Regions from separate parts of the Hafnia sp. CBA7124 genome, predicted to be linked through region 1. Evidence: predicted binding sites of a transcription regulator. Region 1 holds the regulator's gene; the other holds the start of a gene.
What was found. Region 1 encodes ArgR, which controls arginine synthesis, uptake and breakdown. Its sites were predicted from a motif close to ANTGAATAAAAATACANT; they were not measured.

Region 2: argA (amino-acid N-acetyltransferase) is a predicted target of ArgR. The motif match lies at 1,549-1,566, and genes of this name have one in related genera.

Annotation. Positions count from the first base shown of each region.
Region 1 covers NZ_AP017469.1:549,048-553,263, forward strand. The annotation lists gene mpl (UDP-N-acetylmuramate:L-alanyl-gamma-D-glutamyl-meso-diaminopimelate ligase) at 1-683, shown strand, start outside; gene yhcN (peroxide/acid stress response protein YhcN) at 864-1,127, opposite strand; gene yhcN (peroxide/acid stress response protein YhcN) at 1,264-1,527, opposite strand; gene argR (transcriptional regulator ArgR) at 1,943-2,413, opposite strand; gene mdh (malate dehydrogenase) at 2,882-3,820, shown strand; gene CPY98_RS02580 (helix-turn-helix transcriptional regulator) at 3,874-4,185, opposite strand.
Region 2 covers NZ_AP017469.1:3,529,911-3,534,126, forward strand. The annotation lists gene amiC (N-acetylmuramoyl-L-alanine amidase AmiC) at 111-1,361, opposite strand; gene argA (amino-acid N-acetyltransferase) at 1,595-2,923, shown strand; gene recD (exodeoxyribonuclease V subunit alpha) at 2,961-4,216, opposite strand, start outside.

The sequences.
Region 1 (4,216 bases):
GTTGCTGGAGTGAGCAAGAGCTTAGTGGTGAAGAGGGAACGTGGAACGCGCGTAAACTCAATCCAGATGCTAGCCATTACGAAGTTTTGCTGGATGGTGAAGTCGTGGGAGAGGTTAGCTGGGGCTTAGTGGGTGAGCACAATATGCATAACGGCTTGATGGCGATTGCCGCTGCCCGTCATGTTGGCGTGTTGCCTGTCGATGCTTGCCGTGCCTTGGGAAGCTTTATCAATGCCCGTCGTCGTTTAGAGCTTCGTGGCGAAGCCTTTGGCGTGAAGGTTTACGATGATTTTGCACACCATCCTACGGCTATTTTGGCAACGCTGGCGGCTTTACGCAGCAAAGTCGGTGGAACCGCACGCATTCTTGCTGTGTTGGAACCGCGCTCTAATACTATGAAAATGGGCGTATCTAAGAATGACCTAGCCCCGGCGCTTGGCCGTGCGGATGAGGTCTTCTTATTCCAGCCACATCACATTCCGTGGCTGGTCACTGAAGTGGCAGAGGCTTGTGTTCAGCCGGCTCACTGGAGCGCCGACGTTGATGTTCTGGTAGATATGATCGCTAAAACAGCGCAGCCTGGCGATTATATTTTGGTGATGAGCAACGGTGGCTTTGAAGGGATCCATAGCAAATTGTTGAAAGCACTTGAGCACAAGCAAGAGATTGCTGAGCAACAGTAAGTTGCCGCTCTAATGAATCAGCCGTGGCTTAGTCCACGGCTTTTTTGTGCCTGATATTTTGATAAAAAAAAGCCTCCGCAAGCGGAGGCAATGGGGTTCGTCGGGTTAGACGAGAGTGTTAGCTGGCTGAATCGGGTTAGACACAGGAAGCGCCAGCCTTATGATGAAACATCTTAATAATTAACGGTAAATCTCAGCGGTGGCGTGGTAGTTGCCATCCAAATGAGCTTCAACGATATGGAATGCGGTAGCGCCTTTGGCGTCAGCTTTATCGGACAGCTGTGCTTTGATATCTGAAGGCGAACCATCGATACCACTGATGGTTATAGTGCCAATGGATTGCATAGAGGAAGCCTGCTGTGCGCTGATGGATTGCGCAGCAAAAGCACCAAAAGAAACCATAGAAAGAAGACTTAAAGCAGCAACGGTAGTTTTGATTTTCATGATTATTTTCCTATTTTTCATTCTGCCGCAGTACTTCGATCTTAGATTCAATGACGATATTCTTTTGGTCACTGCGGTTTAACTTTAGCGATTCATTTACGGAGTTTGTGCTCCGCAAAGCAGGTGAATCCGTATTTTATTTGTAGATTTCAGCAGTTGCGTGGAATGAGCCTTCGTTGCGGGCTTCAACTACGCGGTAAGCTGTTGCGCCTTGCGCATCAGCTTTAGCTGACAGAGCCGCTCTGATATCAGAAGGAGCTGCGCTTACGCCGCTTACGCTGATGGTGCCAACAGGCTGCATTTTTGATGCCTGTGCGTTATCAACCAACTGAGCAGCGAATGCGCCGAAAGAAAGAGAAGAAAGAACGGCTAGAGTTGCAACAGTAGTTTTAATTTTCATGATGTATCCCTCAGATATTGTTTTATTTAGTTTTGAACTGTGATTCAAATCACGAAAACAAGTGTACACCTAGTAACTCGAAAAATTAATAGCGAGCTAATGGTTTGTTAGGTTTATTTGTTTGGTATTGTTTTGATGAATAGATCTAAATGGAATAAAAACAGCGCAAAAAACACACTTTTAAGACTAAAGTCTAATTAAATCAATAAAGTAACATCATGTTGCAAAATGTGCGGTCCGTAGCGTTTGTGACCGGCAGGAATATGGATATAGGACTGATTGACCATTAATGCTATTTGAAGTAGCGAATCATGCTGTATGAGTTGTGTAATTAAGCGGAAAAGAGTACGGCAACTTTAAGGAGGGCGGACGGGGACAATCATAGGCCTGACAGATATCAGGCCTGAGAACAGGATTACAGTTCTTGATCAAACAGCGACAAAATAGCGTCGTGCAGCTGCTCAACGGAGAACCCTTTTGCAGGCGTGGTGAAAATTGTGTCGTCACCTGCGATAGTTCCCAAAATCCCTTCTGATTTGCCTAATGAATCCAATAGGCGTGCAATTAATTGCGCTGCGCCTGGGCTGGTATGGATAACGACAACGGATTCGTTGTAATCCACGTCGAGAACCAGATTCTTCAACGGGCTGCTCGTAGTCGGAACGCCAAGTTCTGCTGGCAGGCAGTACACCATCTCCATTTTGGCATTTCGTGTACGGACGGCACCAAATTTGGTCAGCATACGAGATACTTTGGATTGGTTGATATTCTCAAAGCCTTCATCTTGCAGAGCCTGCACGATCTCACCCTGAGAACTGAATTTCTCTTCTTTGAGCAGCGCCTTGAATGCCTTGATCAAGTCTTCTTGTTTTGTTGGAGTTCGCATTCTTCACCGTAGGAATAGAAATAGAGAACATTATTATGCGTAATAATGAATTTTTATGCAATTTAAGTGCGGAAAACGTTAAGTCGGTCACTATAGAGTTCAAACCGGCAAGGGGATGATTTTACCACCTTGCCCATAAAATGAATATGTTAGCGGGAACTTTGGTTATGTCATCGGCATTCGTAAATAGATTGTTATTAAAATGATGTTGTTGTGATGTAAAAGAAGGGTGTAATGTAATGGCTGGGTAATGAGCTGTGATAAGTGCGCAACGAATTCCTACTCTGTGGCCCTATATCTTTCATGCATAAGCTATTTTTTATTATAAACCTTGCAGTAGGACATGGAATTAGTGCGTCATATCCCAATCTTTGTGTTAACAGATTGTTTTTTAAGACATGATGGACTAAGGTGCGCGGTAATGCATTCACGGCACTCTTAAATTAAAGATAAATCAAGGAGTATAGAATGAAAGTTGCAGTTCTCGGCGCAGCCGGCGGTATTGGTCAGGCTTTAGCCCTTCTTCTCAAAACTCAGCTTCCTTCAGGTTCAGAACTCTCCCTTTATGATATTGCGCCAGTCACCCCAGGTGTCGCCGTCGATCTCAGCCACATCCCAACAGCCGTTAAAATCAAAGGTTTCAGCGGTGAAGATGCGCGCCCTGCTTTGGAAGGCGCGGATATCGTATTGATTTCTGCGGGTGTTGCTCGTAAACCGGGTATGGATCGCTCCGACCTGTTTAATGTGAACGCCGGTATCGTACGTAATCTGATTGAGCAGGTTGCTAGCACGTGTCCTAAAGCTTGTGTAGGCATCATCACTAACCCAGTGAACACCACGGTAGCTATCGCAGCAGAAGTGCTGAAGAAAGCCGGTGTTTATAACAAAGATAAACTGTTCGGTATTTCCACTCTGGACGTTATCCGTTCAAATACTTTTGTTGGTGAACTGAAAGGCAAAAATCCGGCAGAAGTTGAAGTGCCTGTTATTGGCGGCCACTCTGGCGTGACTATTTTGCCACTGCTGTCTCAGATCCCTGGTGTGAGCTTCACTGAGCAGGAAGTTGCCGATCTGACCAAACGTATTCAAAACGCGGGGACCGAGGTTGTTGAAGCTAAAGCCGGTGGCGGGTCAGCAACGCTGTCTATGGGCCAAGCTGCGGCACGTTTCGGTTTGTCTCTGGTCCGCGCTATGCAGGGCGAAAGCAACGTTGTGGAATGTGCTTACGTTGAAGGTGATGGCAAATATGCTCGTTTCTTCGCACAGCCATTGCTGCTGGGTAAAGAAGGCATTGTTGAACGCAAATCTATTGGTACTTTGAGCGCCTTTGAACAAAAAGCGCTGGAAGGTATGTTAGATGTTCTGCATAAAGATATCGAACTGGGCGAAACCTTCGTTAACAAATAATTGTTGATGGAATACGGGTGGTCAATACACCCGTTTACCTGTTCCATCTGAATTTAACCGCCGGCTTTGATTGCTGGCGGTTTTATTTTTTTTGGTTTGCGTTGGCGCATGAGCCGCTGTCTATCAATCAGTTGATGCGTACTGATATCAAAATAGCGACTTGGCCATATTTCAGAAGGGTGTATCCCTAAGGCGTGAGCAATAATTAACTCACCTTTTGGCCAAGGGCGAGTCAAGGCATTCGATAGCGTGGTACTTGAGAGCCCTGAGGCTCTTGATAACCCACTGAGCGTAATATTTCTTTTATGTAATGCAGCAATAATATCTGCATGATGCCAATCTTCTAGGCATTGACTCTCTGCCATAATTCATTCCTTTGCAATGACACATAAACAG
Region 2 (4,216 bases), 1.6 Mb from region 1:
AGGGTGGGGGTTAAGTTTAAATAACCACGCCCCCACCCAGCCTCCCCCTTCGCAGCGGGAGGAGCCGTTCGGATGTTTTCATACCATCTCGAGCGCTATTCAGTATTTCCTTAACGCCTCGCCAACTCCCCACCATTCGCGAAGTAAGCTTTAATTCCGGCCAGAATAGATTGAGCAACCTGCTGCTGGAAAGCGCTGGTACGCAGTTTACGTTCTTCTTCAACGTTACTGATAAATGCGGTTTCAACCAAAATAGATGGGATATCAGGCGCTTTCAGCACCGCAAATCCGGCCTGCTCCACGCTGTTTTTATGCAATTTGTTCACGCGGCCCATGTTTTTCAGCACTTCTTTGCCGAACTTCAGGCTATCGTTCACCGTCGCGGTCTGCATTAAGTCAAAAATGGTGTGATCGAGGTATTGATCCCCACTGCGGCTAACCCCACCGATTTCATCGGATTCATTCTGGGTTTGGGCTAAAAATCGTGCCGCCGCGCTGGTTGCGCCTTTGGTAGAGAGAGCAAATACCGAAGAGCCTCGCACCGAGCGGCTAGTAAAGGCATCGGCATGAATCGAAATGAACAGGTCAGCACGCTGTTTACGCGCTTTCGCGACCCTAACTTTCAGCGGGATAAAGACATCTTCATTACGCGTCATGTACACCCGCATATTGGGCTGTTTTTTAATCAATGCGCTGAGGCGGCGGGCAATTTGCAACACAATGTCTTTTTCACGCGTTTTATTTTTGCCGATTGCGCCGGGATCTTCACCGCCGTGCCCGGGATCGAGCATGATAACAATCGGTCTATCGCGCCCGGCTTTGCCTTTTTGTGGCCCTTCCGGCGGCAAACTCTTACCTAAATCACCTTTATTGTAATCTTCCAGCAAAGCCAGCAGCGGATCGTTTTCCGCCGCGCTAGTGCCTTGTGCCGGATACAGATCGACCACCAAGCGGTTTTTAAATTCGGCAAACGGCGCGAGCGTAAACAGCTTCGGGCTGATTTCCTGCTTAAGTTCTAACACCAGCCGCACGGTATTTTTATCAAATTGTCCAACGCGCGCGGTTTTTAAATACGGATCGCCCGACTGAACCTGACTGCTGATCCCTTTGAGCACGCTGTTAAGGTGAACGCCCTCAATATCAACGACGATGCGATTCGGGTTGGTGAGCGCAAACTGCTTATATTTCAGGGGCACCTTCGATTCCAGCGTCACGCGAGTATAGGTCGACGCCGGCCATACCCTTACGGCAATCACCTGTGAAGACGCAGCAAAACCCACTCGGCTTACACTTAAAAACCAAGTAGCAGCGGCACCCTGCAACAAACGACGACGGGTCAGATTATGGTTCGAATTTGTCATGCAATCCCAAAATAAAAAGCCAAACACAGCGGAGAATAGCGCTCCAGCACAAATTTTAGGGCAAAACTTTATCGAATCGCGGCGGGGCTGTCATTAGAAAATGCTTAAAGGAGTTTTGCAGATATCCCTATCCGCAGCAGAGATGACTTGAATTTACATAAAATTCACACTTGCCTTTATTCGCAATAAAGAATAAAAATACAGTTTTAGCGAATAAAAATTCAGAGGGTTTCATGAAGGAGCGCAGCACCGAACTGGTTCAGGGTTTTCGTCACTCGGTACCCTACATCAATACTCACCGTGGCAAGACATTCGTTGTGATGCTTGGCGGAGAGGCCATTGAGCATGAAAACTTTGCCAATATCGTCAATGATATTGGGTTACTGCACAGCCTTGGCATCCGACTGGTTGTCGTTTATGGTGCGCGCCCACAAATCGACAGCAATCTGAATGAACACCACTATGAACCGGTCTACCACAAGCACACGCGCGTTACGGATTCCCGAACGCTAGAGCTGGTGAAACAGGCAGCGGGTCAGTTGCAACTAGATATTACAGCTCGCCTGTCCATGAGTTTGAATAACACGCCGCTACAGGGTGCTCACATCAACGTGGTGAGCGGAAACTTTATTATCGCGCAGCCGCTCGGCGTCGATGATGGGGTGGATTACTGCCACAGCGGGCGCATTCGTCGTATCGATGAAGAGGCTATTCACCGTCAGCTCGACAGCGGCGCTATTGTGTTGATGGGTCCCGTTGCCGTTTCCGTTACCGGTGAAAGCTTTAACCTCACGTCCGAAGAGGTCGCAACCCAACTAGCAATTAAGCTGAAAGCCGAAAAGCTGATTGGTTTTTGCTCTTCGCAGGGCGTTACAAACGACGATGGTTCGATCGTTTCCGAGCTGTTACCCAACGAAGCGCAGACCCGCATTGAAACGCTGGAAGCCTCAGGGGATTACAATTCTGGCACCGTGCGCTTTTTACGTGGAGCTGTAAAAGCCTGCCGCAGCGGTGTAGGTCGCAGCCATCTGATTAGCTATCAGGACGATGGCGCTTTGGTGCAAGAGTTGTTCTCCCGCGACGGCATCGGCACCCAGATCGTGATGGAAAGCGCGGAGCAAATACGTCGCGCCAACATTAATGATATCGGCGGTATTTTGGAACTTATCCGCCCGCTAGAGCAGCAAGGTATTTTGGTTCGCCGTTCGCGTGAGCAGCTCGAACGGGAAATTGATCAATTCACCATTATTGAACGAGATAATCTGACCATCGCCTGCGCGGCGCTCTATCCGTTCCCTGAGGAACGTATTGGCGAGATGGCCTGCGTGGCGGTACATCCCGACTATCGCAGCTCTTCTCGCGGCGAAGCCCTGCTTAAACGCGTGGCGGCACAAGCCAGACAAATGGGATTGGAAAAACTGTTTGTGCTCACCACACGCAGCATCCACTGGTTCCAAGAGCGCGGTTTTACTCCCGCAGAAGTTGACGTGCTCCCGATGCAAAAACAGGAGCTGTACAACTACCAGCGCCGTTCCAAGATTTTGCTCGCCGACTTATCTTGAAACTACCTCGCGCTGTCCGCAGGATGCGGACAGCCAGCTAGACGGGCAACATCATCCGTTCCATCAATCCGCTTCTACGCAGAGTTGGCGTGCGGATCGCCGTCTTTAAGATTTGCTCGCGGCTAAACAGCGTTAACTGATTTTTTGCACGGGTGATGGCCGTATACAACAGCTCACGCGTCACGATAGGTGAAAAATCGGCGGGCAGCACCAGCAGAGTATGTTCGAACTCAGAGCCCTGCGATTTATGCACCGTCATCGCGTAGGCCGTTTCGGTCTGCGGTAAACGGCTCGGCTGGACAGATTTAATTGAGCCATCAGGCAGTTGGAAATACACACGAATGTTATTCTCAGCATCAGCCAACGCAATGCCGATATCACCGTTAAACAATCCCAACGAGCTATCATTACGCGTAACCATCACCGGACGACCGCTGTACCACCGCTGATGAGCCTGCGTCGGCTTATGAATAAGCCTTGCTTTAGCTAAGGCCAGCTCAATACGATCGTTCAGTCCAGACTGTCCAAACGGCCCCTCACGTAGTGCACACAGCAAACGAAAACGTGAGAAACTCTCAAGAACTTCAGCCGCATCAGCCTGTTCCCGTACCCGTTGCAACGTTGAACGATAGCCCTCAACGCAGGTTTGGATAAGCGTGGAATAGTCTTCATCCTGCGTCATCGGTGACCATGAGATATCCGAGAACTTCCCGTCAAAACAGCGCCGAGCTGCGGCAACATCTCCGCGATTAACCGCAGAGGCTAGCTGCCCGATGCCAGAGTTAGCGTCAAAGCGATAGCTCTTCCTGAGTAAACAAATGCTGTCGCGTACCGCAACATCTGGCTGTTCGGCTCCCGCGGGGATCGCCGTCTGACACAGCACAGACAGCTGTTTAGCGCGCTCAGGGCGATAGCCAAACTCACTAAAACGGCACAGGTCACCTAAGACCGCCCCCGCTTCCACCGATGCCAACTGATCGCGATCGCCTAATAGAATCAGTCGTGCACGCTGAGGCAGCGCGGCGATAAGTTTAGACATCATCGGCAAATCCACCATCGAGGCTTCATCCACCACCAGCACATCGACATGCAACGGATTTTCGCGGTGGTAACGCAAACGAATACTGTTCGGCTGCGCACCTAGCAGGCGGTGCAACGTATACGCCTCTTGGGGAATGACTTCGCGCTCGGCGGGGGTTAATCCCAAGGCTTCAACGGCTTTACCCAATGATTCGGTCAAGCGTGCAGCCGCTTTGCCCGTTGGGGCTGCTAATTGAATACGCAGTTTACGTT